2 regions of the Guptibacillus sedimenti genome follow, and region 2 is predicted to be linked to the other one. Evidence: a T-box and tRNA genes for the amino acid it is inferred to sense, from the RefSeq annotation. Region 2 holds a T-box; the other holds one or more tRNA genes.

The links. A T-box is a leader RNA that pairs with one kind of tRNA and senses whether it is charged. The one in region 2 lies ahead of PQ578_RS06090 (valine--tRNA ligase), so its partner is inferred to be a tRNA-Val.
Positions count from the first base shown of each region.
Region 1: it encodes a tRNA-Val, which carries the amino acid that the T-box ahead of PQ578_RS06090 (valine--tRNA ligase) is inferred to sense. The anticodon was not compared.

Region 1 is NZ_JAQQWV010000012.1:3,382-11,678, forward strand. Features, by position in the region: gene PQ578_RS21465 (thymidylate synthase) at 1-650, opposite strand, end outside; gene PQ578_RS21470 (Hsp20/alpha crystallin family protein) at 801-1,244, shown strand; gene trxB (thioredoxin-disulfide reductase) at 1,279-2,220, opposite strand; gene PQ578_RS21480 (YuzB family protein) at 2,411-2,647, shown strand; gene PQ578_RS21485 (hypothetical protein) at 2,840-3,067, opposite strand; gene PQ578_RS21490 (YpjP family protein) at 3,124-3,768, opposite strand; gene PQ578_RS21495 (transporter) at 3,901-4,230, opposite strand; tRNA gene PQ578_RS21500 (tRNA-Glu) at 4,358-4,432, opposite strand; tRNA gene PQ578_RS21505 (tRNA-Gly) at 4,440-4,513, opposite strand; tRNA gene PQ578_RS21510 (tRNA-Ser) at 4,519-4,611, opposite strand; tRNA gene PQ578_RS21515 (tRNA-Ala) at 4,622-4,697, opposite strand; tRNA gene PQ578_RS21520 (tRNA-Arg) at 4,704-4,780, opposite strand; tRNA gene PQ578_RS21525 (tRNA-Leu) at 4,793-4,877, opposite strand; tRNA gene PQ578_RS21530 (tRNA-Thr) at 4,883-4,958, opposite strand; tRNA gene PQ578_RS21535 (tRNA-Val) at 5,135-5,210, opposite strand; gene PQ578_RS21540 (hypothetical protein) at 5,364-5,519, opposite strand; gene PQ578_RS21545 (NRDE family protein) at 5,646-6,401, opposite strand; gene trhO (oxygen-dependent tRNA uridine(34) hydroxylase TrhO) at 6,460-7,362, opposite strand; gene kapB (kinase-associated lipoprotein KapB) at 7,463-7,858, opposite strand; gene PQ578_RS21560 (cell wall hydrolase) at 7,933-8,297, opposite strand, start outside.
Region 2 is NZ_JAQQWV010000001.1:1,255,063-1,263,359, reverse strand. Features, by position in the region: gene PQ578_RS06100 (sensor domain-containing diguanylate cyclase) at 1-107, opposite strand, end outside; gene PQ578_RS06095 (bifunctional folylpolyglutamate synthase/dihydrofolate synthase) at 220-1,515, opposite strand; gene PQ578_RS06090 (valine--tRNA ligase) at 1,568-4,189, opposite strand; T-box leader at 4,323-4,547, opposite strand; gene PQ578_RS06085 (hypothetical protein) at 4,707-4,907, shown strand; gene PQ578_RS06080 (phosphotransferase) at 4,904-5,869, opposite strand; gene PQ578_RS06075 (hypothetical protein) at 5,862-6,737, opposite strand; gene spoVID (stage VI sporulation protein D) at 6,800-7,819, opposite strand; gene hemL (glutamate-1-semialdehyde 2,1-aminomutase) at 7,963-8,297, opposite strand, start outside.

The sequences.
Region 1 (8,297 bases), on a different contig from region 2:
TGAACTTGCTCGATATGGTTGTTATAAATGTGAGCATCGCCTAACGTATGAATAAACTCACCGGGCTCTAAGTCACACACTTGTGCCATCATCATAGTGAGAAGCGCATATGAAGCGATGTTAAATGGTACGCCAAGAAAAACATCAGCAGACCGCTGATAAAGCTGACAAGAAAGTTTACCATCCGCTACGTAAAACTGGAAAAGACAGTGACATGGAGGCAAAGCCATTTCATCAACTTCAGAAGGGTTCCATGCCGTTACGATCATTCTCCTGGAATTCGGATTTGTTTTTATTTGCTCAACCACTTTTGCAATTTGATCAACTGTCGATCCGTCTGCTCCTGTCCATGAACGCCACTGATGACCGTAAACGGGACCAAGCTCTCCATTTTCATCCGCCCATTCATTCCAAATACGCACGCCATTATCTTGAAGATACTTTACGTTCGTATCCCCTTTTAAAAACCAAAGCAGCTCATGAATAATGGATCTTAGATGAAGTTTTTTTGTTGTTAATGCAGGAAAACCCTCCTGCAAATCAAAGCGCATTTGATGACCAAACACACTCATTGTTCCTGTACCCGTTCGATCAGATTTTTTTGTTCCGTTATGTAAAATTTCCTCGCAAAGCTGCAGATAAGTCTTCATGATACTCCTCCTTAAATTCTCTACTGACCATTGTAACATGAAGAAAGTAGAGAAGTAACTTCGGAATCCCTTGTAAAAAATACCCAAAAGGAACCTTTTCCATGGGCATACATACTGTATATCAGAAATGTTGGAAAGGATGAATGTCAAATGGGTAAAGGCGATAAATTGCCGAAACTGTTTCAAGATCCCGCTATTCAAAATTGGATGAACACGTTTGATGATTTTTTTAAAGAGCCGTTTGCCAACCTGCTGCCTGCGCAGTCGTTTCGCGTTGACCTATATGAAACGGATGCTGCTTTTATCGTAGAGGCAGAGTTACCTGGTATTTCAAAAGAACAAATTAAGGTTGAACCGCTTGGAGATGGACTGCGCATTTCAATCGAGTCGAAAGAATATCAGGAAACACGAAACGATAAGCAAAAGTATTATAAACAAGAACGCTCCTATGCGAGTACGAGTCGCACAATCAAACTGCCTTATCACTTCTCAATGAAAAATGTGAAGGGAAAATACGAAAACGGCATTCTTGAAATTAAAATTCCAAAAGCCGACCGCATTCAAAACGATTCAAACTATATCGATATCCATTAAAAAAGCGTAGGGCACATGCCCTGCGCTTTCATGTTTACATACTCCAATCAATAAAGGCGTTTCCTTCTAAGAACCGCTCACAATCCATCGCAGCCATACAGCCTGTTCCTGCTGCTGTAATCGCTTGTCGGTAAGTAAAGTCCTGAACATCGCCACATGCAAATACACCTGCAACATTCGTTCTGGTGGTTCCCGGTTCCACTTGGATGTAACCTTTATCGTCCATACTAAGTTTACCCTGAAGAAAATCTGTGTTTGGACGGTGGCCTATGGCAACGAAAATACCATCCGTTTTCACAATTTCTTCTTTTCCGGAATCACTATCCTTCACTTTAATCCCACTAACTTTATTGTTTTCGGCCACAACCTCAATAGGTGAAGCATTGAGTTTCCAGCTGATTTTTTCGTTTGTGCGTGCACGCTCTTGCATGATTTTTGATGCACGTAAGTCCTTTCTTCGATGAAGGATGGTTACTTCTGAAGCAAATTTTGTTAAAAAAGTGGCTTCTTCCATCGCAGAGTCTCCTCCACCAATTACGACGATTTTTTTACCACGGAAGAAAAAGCCATCACACGTCGCACATGTACTTACACCTCTGCCCATATTCTCTGATTCACCTGGAATTCCAAGAAGCTTTGCTGAAGCACCAGTAGAAATAAGAACTGATTCTGCCATGATGTCGCCAAGCGTATCCGTTGTTAATTTAAAAGGACGTTCACTAAAATCAATGTCCTTCACCCAGCCGCGTTCAATCGTTGCACCGAAACGGAGCGCCTGCTTCTTCATGTTTTCCATCAATTCAGGGCCAAGAACGCCATCTGGAAACCCGGGGAAATTTTCTACATCAGTTGTTAACGTAAGCTGACCACCAGGTTCCGGCCCTTCAATGACAAGCGGATCCATATTTGCTCTCGCAAGGTAAATCGCTGCTGTTAAACCTGCTGGTCCTGTTCCTACAATAACTGCTTTATGCATAATGACCCTCCTCTATCGACTTCATTATGTTATTTTTCCTAATTATAAAGAAATAAACCCTTCTCTTACAAATTATATGAGTAATAGTCAATATGTTTCTTCGTTCATGCAAATGGTTGTCCATTTTCCTCCCTTCTTGGTAGAATGGAAACAGTTATGAATTTGTTAGGAAAACTTGAGGTGAATAGAAATGAATCCAATTGTAGAATTTTGCATGAGCAATCTTTCAAGCGGTTCACATAAAGCAATGGAAACACTAGAAAAAGATACGGACCTAGACGTCCTTGAATATTCCTGTCTTGGCCATTGCACGCTATGTAGCCAGGAAATGTACTGCCTTGTAAACGGCGAACGTGTGACTGGTGAAACGCCAGATGAACTTGTTGATAACGTCTACCAGTTCATCGAAGAAAACCCGATGTTTTAAGGAGAATCGGACATACTAAGTGTTGAATCCACATAGAGGAGGCACTTGTATGAAAAACCGTAATGCTTATGATCCTAAAACCGGGATCCAGGGCAAAAAAGAAGGCGAAGACGCTCTTCTGATGAATAAAAAAAGAGGCCCGCAAAACGCGCGCCCTAAAAAGAAGTAAAAGCCGCACGCTGCGGCTTTTTCTTATGCGATTCGAAACCGAAATGTGAACCAAAAATCATCATTTAGCAAATCCCCTGTTGCAATGATATGCTGTTCGCCTTCTTCATCGAGTGTAATCCAACTATTGTGTTCATCCCTGTAAACCGGATAAAAATTTCCCTCTTTAAACAATTTTCGCTGAAACGGGTTTTCTGAACCGACAAGCGGTTCTTCTTCAAAAACATCTCTAATGCATTGTACAAGTTCCATCTAGGCTGTAATCCTCCCTTACTACTCTCCAACCAAAAACACCCCGCGCACCTCTCTTAAGAGAGCCACTTAGGCGGAGTGTTTTTATCCCAATAAATTTTACCTACTTCATAATGCTCTTCAAAATTATCATCTGCTGCATGATAGTGAAAGTTAAACCAGTAGCCATCCTGAGGTGGGTGATCTCTTCGAACGTGAAAGCGCAAAAGGTCTTCTCCACTCTGTTCGCTGTATACATGAAGTATCCGCTCTCCATATCCGCCAGACGGTGATTCTGTTAAACGAAGCGTCCTAAGTTCTTCAATGTCGAGATCTGCAACAGATGCTACAATGGCTTCTGTCATTTTGGGAACGATTGACTCCGAATATTCGCTACCTACACGAGTTGAAATCGCTTCTCCAAACTTTGATAATCCCTGTTCTTCTGACTGACTACTTGCATAAGTGACAAAATGTGCAAGTAATTCAGTAGAAGGAACTTGAGCTGCAATTGTCGGCCAATCTGTAGCCTCTTCTTCCGTAGGTTCCGATAACCCTAAAGGCTCGTCCAATGAATCGAGAAGAAGATGGCCTTCCTCCTGATACGTCTCTGACGGCTCGTTTTTTTCATCTGCCAGGTATCCAGTAGGAATAACCGTTCCTAACGTCATAACAGCGACAAATGCTACAAATAACTTTCTCATCCATAGAGGAAATTTCATTATGTGCACCTGACTTTCGAAGATCAATAGTTAGTCTTATTTTCGCACGATCTATTAAAAAAAGCCAGATATTTACGCTATTTTTCACAATGAAGTCATGAAAAAGAGCGCCTCATGTAAGCGCTCCACGATTTAGCATTGAAACATGTCAATTCTTCTTAAGCTAATTCCTGTATAAACCCACCTTCTACCAGTCCAACGAAATCCGGATACAGACGTACTTCCTACAAATACCGGCCAAAACCAGAACGAATTGCCATCTCTCATCCAAATATAAGTAAATCGATACATGCATCTTCTAATTGAGCCAGGATCAACAGCAAATGTTCCTGCTTGCGCAGAAGACATTGGTCTTGGAGGCGGTGATGCAGGTGGGCTCGATGTTGGTGCTACTGGCTGCTGGCGATAAGCATCAGTGTTGTCATAGTGGTAAGCAATATGCTCATGTTCTTCATAATACATTCGGTCCATCCCCTCTCTTATATACAGCAATGTATGCGGTATCCAAGTGAGATGTACCGAAATGAAAACAACAAAAAAAGCATCTCTCCTGAGTATGCTTGAGAAAAATCATTTCGTTAAAGGATGCTGGTGACCCGTACGGGATTCGAACCCGTGTTACCGCCGTGAAAGGGCGGTGTCTTAACCGCTTGACCAACGGGCCAACAAAATGGAGCGGGTGATGGGGATCGAACCCACGACATCAGCTTGGAAGGCTGAGGTTTTACCACTAAACTACACCCGCAAAGATGGAGGAGGAAGAGGGATTCGAACCCCCGCGGGCGACTAAGCCCCTGTCGGTTTTCAAGACCGATCCCTTCAGCCAGACTTGGGTATTCCTCCGATATATAATTGGTGGAGCCTAGCGGGATCGAACCGCTGACCTCCTGCGTGCAAGGCAGGCGCTCTCCCAGCTGAGCTAAGGCCCCGTAATATGGTGCGCCCGAGAGAAGTCGAATCCCTAACCTTCTGATCCGTAGTCAGACGCTCTATCCAATTGAGCTACGGGCGCGAAAATAATATATGGTGCGGGTGAAGGGACTTGAACCCCCACGTCGTAAGACACTAGATCCTAAGTCTAGCGCGTCTGCCAATTCCGCCACACCCGCATGTGTGGTGCCGGCCAGAGGACTTGAACCCCCAACCTACTGATTACAAGTCAGTTGCTCTACCAATTGAGCTAGACCGGCGAAGTCTATTGAAGCTTAATCAGGTTGTCGTCTCTTCCTCTGCAAGCTTTGCTTTAAAGCAAGCTGCGTCGAGACAAGTCGTAGATCATTCGGTGAAGTCTTGCTCCTTGCTCTACCAATTGAGCTAGACCGCATAATTTCATGAGTAGCACCGCTTATGTTACCTTTAAAATTAATGGTGGAGGATGACGGGCTCGAACCGCCGACCCTCTGCTTGTAAGGCAGATGCTCTCCCAGCTGAGCTAATCCTCCATTAAACAGCGACTTCATAATCATACTATATAAACCGTTACTTCGTCAACACTTAATTTTATGTGTTTTTTCAAGGACAAGACTTATCTTATCATCGCTTTATGAAAAATACAACCCTTTTCCATAAAAAAAAGCGAGGAATTTCTTCCTCGCTTATACTAGTGTTTGAATGAGTGGTTTTTTCTTTTTATTTTCACGGAGTACTGGTCTTTTTTTAGTCACCATTTCAGAATCATATTTTCGGTATTCCTTCATATCAAGTGATTCCCTCAAAAGCTGATCTTCAAGATAGTGACGCTTTCTTTTCAAAAAAACCCCTCCTCATAAGTATTAACTCCCAATACCCCTGTATGCTCGTTTTGAAACTAGAACCTCTTACTTTATTTTAGATCGAAAAGTTACAGGTAACACATAATTTATTCAGCACCTGAAACTTTATTCCTCATTCAGGATAAATTGGTACGTGTTTTCCTTATCCTTTCCTGTTCGCTCGGTAAAGGTTACTTGACCATCCGGTGTAACGGTGATGATCGTTTGCGCTCTTGTACCGTAATTCTCAGATGAAATAAATACCGGTGAAAGCATTCTCTCCCATTCGATTGGTACCCCTGTTTCAGGTAATAAATGATCTGGCGCAGGATCAGCATGCGAGAGCATTTCAAAAAGCCGTTCCTGATCAAGTTCGTTTTTTTCTCGTATATAGTGGGTGAGCTCTTCCTTAAGCATCTCTACTTTCGGCCAGTTCGTATTCAATAAATGATTACTTACCGCATGAATGCCACTTTCTACTCTGGATATTTGGTTTTGCTTATTTGAATAGTAATAAAGGGTGTTAAAATCTCCCGCAAGTAAATTAAACCCATTGTACTGATCTTTCTTTTGTTGAACGGTTTTTAAATATGCCTCTGCTGTTTGATTCTGTCGTAAGTAATCAGCAGGTAAATCGCCTCTTGAATGCCTCTTAGGTTCTTCACCAGGCTCTCGATAATTTGTAAGCGCCGCAATTTTCCCTTTTGTTGTAACACCAAGCCATGTTCCCATTGCTTTCAAATCACGACCACCTAGTAATCCAGGTACATCGTCCCAATAATGCACAGGCATTGTTGGACGCTCGTAAAACTCGTCTCGATTAGCGACTAAAATAAAAGGGTATTTTTTATGAACATTTATTGCTACAGCAATTAAACACACCTCTACGTACCTCCTCACCCTGGTTAAGTGTAAAAAAAACGCAGCGGTATCCGCTGCGTTACATTTGCGCCATGTGAACTTCTTCCTCACAAGCTGATGAACAATATTGCTGATGTTCTTCTTTGCAAGAATCACATACGATATGAAGCTTGTCACACGTTACATTGGCACAATTAATGTACGTATCTGCCGGTTCTTCGCAATGATAGCATTTCCCTATCACCCTATCTTCATCAGTACGGTTCACAGGTACAGCAAGGCGATCATCAAAAACAAAGCATTTACCGTCGAAATATTTGCCTTGTACTTCTGGGTCTTTACCGTACGTGACAATCCCACCATGAAGCTGAGAAACATCAGAGAACCCTTTCTTTAATAAATATCCTGAAAATTTCTCACAGCGAATTCCGCCCGTGCAATACGTTAATACTTTTTTGTCCTTTTGGTCGGCAAGATTCTGCTCGATCCAGTCCGGAAGATCACGAAATGCTTTAATGTCAGGACGAATGGCATTACGGAAATGACCAATATCATACTCATAATCATTTCTAGCGTCAATAACAATCACATCATCGTCTTCTAGCGCTTCCATAAACTCCTTCGGCTCAAGGTAGTTACCGGTGATTTCTTTCGGATTAACATCTTCCTCAAGTCTTAATGAAACAATCTCTTCACGAGGTCGAACGTGCATCTTTTTAAACGTATGACCATGTGCTTCGTCAATTTTAAACACCATATCGTGGAAGCGTTCGTCAGCTTTTAGTTCTTCCATATACCGCTCAGTATCCTGAACGGTTCCTGAAACAGTTCCGTTAATTCCTTCTGTACCGACAAGCACTCTTCCTTTTAAATTCAAAGATTGACAGAACTTAAGATGCTTTCGAGCAAAATAAGCTGGATCTTCAATTTCTACATACTGATAATATAACAGCACTTGATATGCTGAAGCTTCTGATTGCAAATCAAAAACCACCCTTTACGTCTTCTTCACTTAGTACTTCTTATTGCAAGCCTAAATCAATACTATATCTTACCCGATTTAAATAGTGATGTAAAGAAGACTATCTTGTCGGAAAATACTCTTCTTTAAGTTTTTCAATTTCAATGAGAGAAGCCTCTGCCCATCTTCCGCCTTCATGCTTTAACTCAGCTTCTTGTGTACCAAGGGCTTCTTGCAACGATTCGTTGTAATTCGGAACGTCCCCTTCATAGTGGTTAATAGCTGATAACGGCACAAGAGCCTTCTCATATTGAGCCAGCGCTTTACGTTGATGGAAAAGCGGAACATCTAGCTGTTTTGGATTATGAAGATCGCCCTGTGTTGGGTGTTTCATCACCGCAAGCACTTTGACAACCGCTTTTGGATCCTTAAGGTCTACAACCTCTCCAATATACCTACCTGTCTTATATCCTGCTGTGACTATTTCACCTGGTTGAAACGTTTTTTTCTGTGTCATTTTCGCTTCACTCCTTCATCAAACTGTGGGTACAAGTCGATGATATCATAAAATCCTCCTTCGTCAGGAGGATTTTATCTTGTGAAGACATGTTTGCCAATTTCTTTAATAATATGCCTTGTCCGAATCCAATCGTCCGTGGCGATATCAGGATTATAATAAAACAAAGCACCTGAACTTGGATCTTGTCCACTAAGTGCAGCATAGACTGCTTTGTAGGACTCTGGTCCTGGACGCTGATCATATTGACCATCTGATACGGCCGTATATGCGCCACTTTCAAAGATTACTTCTTTTAGGCTATTTGGAAATTTTGAAGAAAGAACACGATTAATGGTTACAGAAGCTACCGCTACTTTTCCTTCAAACGTTTCGCCTCTCGCTTCTCCATTAACTAATTTGGCTAGCATTTCAATTTCTTCTATTGAATAGTTGGTAA
Region 2 (8,297 bases):
TTATTTCCAGTAAAATCAGGGGGAAAGAAATAGAACGTTGCAAAAATGAGTAGTGGCCAACACAAGAGCCATACAATCCAAACTTTGCGTTTCATTATTGCAGTCAATTGTTTCCCCCTCCATCTTCTGTGATAAAGAAGAATATTTTTCCATTCTAAAGTGGTTACGTTTCATTTTAGCAAATAGTAGCGAAAAAGTCCTATTTTTTTGCATTGAATTCTAATTTTTTAGAAAACGGCGTACTTCTGATACAAAATAGAGAGAGCCCGTAATGAGAACTAGCTCATTTTCACTTACTTGCTCAGTTGTTGTTTGAATTGCTTTTTTCCAGTTTTCTTCATACGTCTTGGGCGAAAAACTTGCACGTTGAAATAAACTCTCAGCTGAAATAGCTCTTGGAAAATCAAAGGTGGTAAAGGTCATCTTTTGAATAAGCGGATAGAGCGGCTTTAACATTGACTCAATATCTTTATCTCCTAATGCGCTGAAAATGACGTGAATATCCTTATTCGGATAGTGCTGCTCTAACGTTTTTGCAAGACTTTCCACCCCTTCTGGATTATGTGCACCGTCTACAATGATAGTGGGGTTGGAACGAATCTTCTCAAATCGTCCTGGCCACGCTGCTCTTTTAAGCCCGCGCTGAACCATGTCATGTTCGATATGTAGACCATAAAAGACGCGCAAGTATTCGAGTCCCATTAGTGCTGCAGCTGCATTTTTCACCTGATGCTCACCTTTCATCTGAATGTGGAGGTCTGCTAGTTTACGATAAGGAGATTGAAATGAGAAGTGTTCACCTTCATCATCACTTCTCTTGTCAACAATGGAAAACTCTTCATTCAAACGATAAATTTTCGTCTTTTTCGCTTTAGTTGTTTCATGGAAGAGTGTGAGAACTTCTTCTTTATCTGCAGTCGTAACAAGAGGTACACCTGACTTAATGATTCCCGCTTTTTCATACGCAATTTGTTTCAGGTCACTACCAAGGATATGGGTATGGTCATACCCTACATTCGTAATGACACTAATAAGCGGATGGATAATGTTGGTTGAATCGAGTCGCCCACCTAGCCCAACTTCCATTAAAACCAGATCTGGGTAGGCTTTAGTTCCAAAGTACAAAAGCGCGATTACCGTAATAACTTCAAACTCGGTAGGTGAACCAAGGGGGGAAGCTGCAGCCATTTCAACAAGCGGCTGAACGCGATTGCATAGCATAACTAAATCTTCTTCTTTAATAGGTTGTCCGTTAACCGCTATTCGTTCACTAAATGATTCGATATAAGGAGAAGTAAACGTCCCTACTTCATATCCAGCCTCCTCTAGCACTGTACGTAAGTAAGTAACTGTCGAACCTTTTCCGTTAGTCCCGCCAACATGCACCGTTTTTAACCGTCTTTCTGGATGGTCAAGCTGTTCAAGCATCCATTCCATCCGCTCTAAACCAGGTTTTATTCCATGATTTAACAAACTATGAATCCAACTTACCGCTTCATCATACGATTGAAACATTTCCTCTCCTCCTTAAAAGAAGACGAACCTCAAAAAGAGATCCGTCATTTGCTTATTTTTTAAGTTCGTTAATACGAGCTTCCACGTTGCTTCTTCTTTCGAGATAGTCTTTTTCTTTCGCTCGTTCTTCTTCAACAACTTTCTCGGGAGCCTTGCTAATAAAACGTTCATTTGAAAGCTTTTTCTGAACACGATCTACTTCAGAATCGAGCTTCTTCATTTCGCCTCTTAGACGCTCTATTTCTTCATCAATGTTAATTAAGCCTTCAAGCGGAAGAAATAGCTCTGCTCCAGATACGACAGCCGTCATTGATTTTTCAGGAGCCTGAAGATCCGAAGAAATGGTTAGCGTCTCTGGATTACAGAACCGCTCAATGTATTGACTGTTTTGTTCAAGTTGCTTTTGAGCTTCCCCTGACTTCGGTTTAATGCGAAGCTCAATTGGCTTGCTTGGTGCTACATTCATTTCAGCTCGAATGTTTCGAACTGAACGAATAATCTCAGTTAATAGCGCCATGTCGGCAGCTGCTTCTGGGAAATGAAGCTCTTCATTCTTCACTGGCCAGCTTGCAACAGTAATTGACTCTCCTTCATGCGGAAGGTGTTGCCAGATCTCTTCCGTAAGATACGGCATAAATGGGTGAAGAAGTCGCATCGTTTGGTCAAGCACATAAGCTAGAACAGATCGTGTCGTTTTCTTAGCTGCTTCATCTTCTCCATATAGGGGAAGCTTCGCCATTTCAATATACCAGTCACAGAAGTCATCCCAGATAAAGTTATAAAGGTAGCGGCCAACTTCACCAAATTCATAGTTATTAATCAGGCGCGTCACTTGTTCGATCGTATCGTTTAAGCGAGTAAGAATCCATTTATCAGCTGTTGATTTTTCACCGGATAAGTCCAGCTCTTCATACGTCATGCCATCCATATTCATTAAGGCAAAACGAGAAGCGTTCCAAATCTTATTTGCAAAGTTCCAAGTTGACTCTACTTTTTCCCAGTAGAAACGCAGATCCTGTCCTGGTGATGAACCAGTGGATAAGAAAAAGCGCAGCGAATCAGCACCGTACTTCTCGATAACATCCATCGGATCAACACCGTTTCCGAGTGATTTACTCATTTTACGCCCTTCAGAGTCACGTACAAGTCCGTGAATCAATACATCGTTAAATGGACGCTGTTCCGTAAATTCAATTCCCTGGAAGATCATACGCGCTACCCAGAAATAAATGATGTCATACCCTGTTACTAAAACGTTCGTTGGGTAATAACGATTAAAGTCTGCTGCTTCTTCATCTGGCCACCCCATAGTAGAAAACGGCCAAAGCGCTGAGCTAAACCACGTATCGAGTACATCTTCATCTTGCTGCCAGTTTTCGATATCTGTCGGTGCTTCTAGTCCAACGTGAATCTCCCCAGTTTCTTTATGGTGCCACGCAGGAATGCGGTGTCCCCACCAAAGCTGCCTCGAAATACACCAGTCCCGAATATTCTCAATCCAATTTAAGTACGTTTTTTCGAATCGTTCCGGAACAAAGTTAACTTTGTCGTTTGATTTTTGAAGCGCAATTGCCTGCTCAGCAAGTGGGCCCATTTTAACGAACCACTGAGTGGAAAGATACGGTTCTACTACAGCACCACTTCGTTCAGAGTGCCCTACGGAATGAACGTGCTCTTCAATGTTGAAAAGAATCCCTTTTTCCTGCAAATCTTTTACTAGCTTTTTACGACATTCGAAACGATCCATTCCTTGATAATCGCCAGCATTCTCATTCATTGAGCCATCTTCATTCATAACAAGGATACGCTCAAGGTTATGACGATTACCAATTTCAAAGTCATTAGGGTCATGGGCTGGCGTGATTTTAACAGCTCCAGAGCCAAATTCCCTATCAACGTAGTCATCTGCTACAATTTCAATCTCACGACCTACTATTGGTAAGATCGCTTTCTTTCCAACAAGATGCTTGTAACGCTCATCTTTAGGATGAACCGCAATTCCCGAATCACCAAGCATGGTTTCAGGACGCGTTGTTGCAATTTCGATATGCCCAGAACCATCAGCAAGAGGGTAGCGCATATGATAAAAGTGTCCTGTCACTTCCTGATGAATAACTTCAATGTCCGAAAGGGCTGTTTTTGTTTGAGGGTCCCAGTTGATGATATATTCCCCACGATAAATCAAATCTTTTTCATGAAGCTTTACAAAAACTTCTCGAACCGCATCAGAAAGCCCATTATCAAGTGTAAAACGCTCTCTTGAATAGTCTAAAGAAAGACCAAGCTTCGCCCACTGACTGCGGATAAAGTCTGCGTATTCTTCTTTCCATTCCCACGACTTCTCAAGAAACTTCTCTCGGCCAAGGTCATAGCGAGAAGTACCTTCCTCCCGGAGCTTCCCTTCAACTTTTGCCTGTGTCGCAATTCCAGCATGGTCCATTCCTGGAAGCCAGAGAACATCGTAACCCTGCATTCGCTTCACTCTTGAAAGAATATCTTGAAGTGTTGTATCCCATGCGTGCCCTAAATGAAGTTTTCCCGTAACGTTTGGCGGAGGAATTACAATTGTATAAGGCTCTTTCGTTTTATCACCTGTTGCTTCAAAAAATTTACCATCTACCCAGTACGGGTACCATTTTTGTTCGGTTGCCTTCGGATCGTATTTCGTCGGCATCGTTAGCTCTTTATTCACCTTTGCCACTCTTCCTTTCCATTCAATAAGTCTTAGGCCGTTTGCATCGGATTTACCATCCCATTTTCAAAAAAGTGGTGTTTTTAAACAACAAAAAAACCTCCTCCATCCTTAGGAAAAGGACGAAAGAAGTTTCTTCGCGGTACCACCTTTATTTACAGCTAAATAAACGTTAGCTGTACGCTTCATTCGAATAACGGGATTACCGGATTCTCCTACTACTATTTCAGAGAAACAGCTCAAGGGCGACTTCAAATGCTTCAATCCTGAGAAATCTTTCAGCGGATGATTTCTCTCTCTGAAGGGTTCACATTCTACTACTCCCTGTCTTTGCCTGTCGACTATTTGTATAAATAAGTTTACCGTGTAGATTCAAGATCGTCAAGATACTTAGCGCCCTTTTTCTTAGCTTAGCCAGTTCTCTCTCTTCTTAATCACCCCATCCGCTTTCGCACATAGACTATTTGTAACGACAGATGACAACAAAGGGGAAAACACTATGAAAAAACGTTTTGGGGGAATGAATCGCTACCAGCTCCCGCCGGCTGTTTATAAATTCAGGGATATTTGCGCTCAATTTGTACCGCCGTTTATTGTATTTCAAACGATTCGAACGATTCTTTTTCCAACTTCAGTCGATGTGCTTATCCTCATTATTCTTGTTGCATTAGAAGTGTGTTTTTATTTTGAATGGATCTAGAATGACTGCAGCACATTATGGATTCCATTCATCACTTCTATTTTTTTCGTAAATAAGCGGACATGCTTAATATGTGGCCAGCTTTGCCTGTTTTCATTAAAGAGGAGCACACTATTAAAGACAGTCTCTGGAAAATACAAATAGCTTGCAAGAAGCTCTTTCTCTTCTTCCAATAATGAAAATTGCGTCTCATATCGAGTGATATGCCCTGTTGTAGTAACAGGATTAAATTGAAATGGGTGAACAGAGGAACGAATAAAATAGGCCAAATCCCGTACAGGCGTATCGACAACAGACCTTTCAAAATTAATAAAGTACCCCTTTCCACCATTCATGACATAGTGGGAAGGTGAACATTTTCCATGACAAAAAACACTACGATATCGTTTCGCTTCAACAACCTGTTCATACCAATTATCCAATCTTGTTTTGGCCAGATCACAGTACTTCATTAACTGATGAAAATGAGTAACAAAAGTTAATTCAAAAGGTGAGAGATAGATTCGTTTTTCAATTGAGTTAACGTACTTCTCCATTTCAAACTGTCTGCTTTCTCTCATTAAGGTCATCTTTTGATACGATTGTTTGATGACTTCTTCAGAGAATGCTTGATCTCTTGCTGTATATCCATGAAGTTCTGCAAGACTTAGTATTAAGTTCTCCTCTTTTTGAGCAGATTGCCCTTCAACACCGCCCACCCATGGAGTTAAATAAGCTACACCCGTACCCGTAAAAACAAAGGAGTCGCCGTATTTTGTTCGAACGAGTGGCACATAACTTTCAAAATGAAGCTGTTCAAATCGATCCTCAATGAACAAGATACGATCCATCTGTTCTTTACTTAGCTTTGTCTCCTTTAAGGCAAACGTTCCTCGATCCGTTTCAATCTTTGTTACTTTTCCCATTCTTACGACACGTTCAGGATATAAATCATATTGAAATAGAACTGCTGGATCACTCACTAACCGAAACCCTCCCCTCCGAAATGGAGAGCTGTACCGAACAGGTTATCTTTCTCATCGTTTCCCACTTTTCAACAAACTCCTCCATCACCTGATTCACGTTGACATTTTCATACTGAAGTGATTGAATACACGACCACCAGTCCCAAGGAGCGATAATCGTTTGAATAAGAAGGTTACTCGTTTCCCTGTCCACTCCATCCAATAAAGCTTTAAAGCATTGTTTAAATTCGTCCTGACTTTTCTTTTCATACCACACATGTATCGCTTTAGGGAGTACCTCATACACTGGAACTGGCCCTTCATCACTACTTTCAAAGTAGAATTGGCCCATTACTTCTTTTATAGAATGATTTGAAATTGGAATCGATAACTGTGAAATGCTTTTATTATGACTAAGGCGTTTTTTCACTTCTGGAATTAAACGAACAAGGAGTAAATACGGCTCTGGATATAGGGCCTTGATTGTACTTAACGCTTCTAAAGTCTCTCGGTAAGGAAATGTTGCAAACCCATCATAATTGTTCACATCTACACTCACACCTATCAAAGAGGAAAGAAGATATCCTTCCATTTCAGGGAACAGTTCGAATGCAAACTCCTCTTCAACCGAATCATGAACCGACAAATATCCTTGGGGTATCGGAATAAACGCCTCTTGATCAATCGTTCGAATCATACGATTACATAGAATGCCACATTTAGAAAAAAGACGGTCGCGGAAGTTGAGATGATACTCAAGCAAATCCCGCTCCCGCCAATATGATAATTTCCGCTTACCTAAGTGTGTCATGATGACTTCTGGCTTTCGAACCCAACTCACTTCTTTAAATCCATATTTTTCAGCTATGAACACTAATAAATCCATCTTTATTACTCCTTTTCACACCACCAAAAACAATTGATTCATTAGCGGTCAGGCAAGAGAATTTACCGATTCACTGGTATATATAAGATTTGCCCTTCCTTTACCTCTTCTTCTTCAAGACGGTTTACGCGAGCAAGGTGACTTGGAAGAACACGATAGCGTTCTGCAATTTCAGACAATGAATCACCAGGTTGGATGATGCACATTTTCATTTTCGAAAACTGCTCTTCTTCTTTTGTTAACATACTTGTTAAATAAAGGGCATTTTCTTCTCGAGGTGTTTGTTTCTTTTGTTCAAGTATCTTTTCCTCATCATAATCGTTGTTTTGACCAGAGCGTGTTTCTTCTACTATAGGCTGATTGTTATATTCAGTTGATCCTTCCAATTGGCGAGCCATCCGCGTTAAAAAGTCATACGTTGGTTCCAGGTATTCCTCATTTCCTTCAATTTCTGCACTCGTATTTGAATAATCAACTTCATCCGAATCGGATTGTGCTCGCATATCTACTTGAGGGGTGCGTAAATGAGAGGTTTGTTCAAGTGATTCTTCCTCGTGCTCAACGTATTTAATATCATTCTCCCACACGCTTTCCTCTTCTTGACTACATTCACTTTCGTCTTCTTCCACCTCATCAACCTCTATTTCTACACGATTTGGATCACCCTGGATCCCACTAATGGATATGTCAGCTTTCAACTGAAGGCAATTCTCCTCCACTACCGTGTAGTCAAACGTATCGACCGTAACAAATATATCTTCTAGACTTCTAATACGACTTGCAGGAATCGTAATATCTACCGGAAATCGGTGTCCCATCGACGCCGTACCATCTTCTCTTACATGAACTTCATGAATTGAGCGGTAGGGAGAACCCTCACTGATATCTTCATGACCTGTTTGATCACGCTGCAAATATTCTCCCGTTAAATATAAACAGCCTTTCACAGCTACATAATCTTCATACTCTTCAATCGAAATTTCAGGATCGAGTGATATCGATAGAACCTCTTCAACTTCCTGTCCTTTCTTTAACCAGACCTGCTCCTCTACGGAGAAATGCAAATATGAGCCTTCAGGCATGCTTTCTCCTCCTTTCAAACATTATCCATACATTACACATGTATGAGGAATTCACAGGATTATGTCTAATTTGAGTAAGATTGAGAAAGCTCCCTCTGTCTCCTCAATCAAAAAAGCTACTGGCAAATGCCAGTAGCTTTGGATTAAACAAGCTTTGAGAAAGCCGCTTCTGCAGCAGCAATTGTTTCATCGATGTCGTGCTCAGTATGAGCTGTTGAAAGAAACATTCCTTCAAATTGAGACGGGGGTAGTGAAATTCCTTGTGCAAGCATTTCTTTAAAATAGTTTGTAAAGTGTTCAAGGTTAGAAGAAGATGCTGTTTCAAAATTAATAACATCCTCGTTCGTAAAGAAGAAACCAACCATCGACCCCGCACGATTCACGGTATGAGGGATATTGTATTTTGCTGCAGCTTTTGAAAGCCCTTCTCCAAGTCGCTCTGCTTTACGTTCGAAATCCTGGTAGCTTTCTGGTGTGA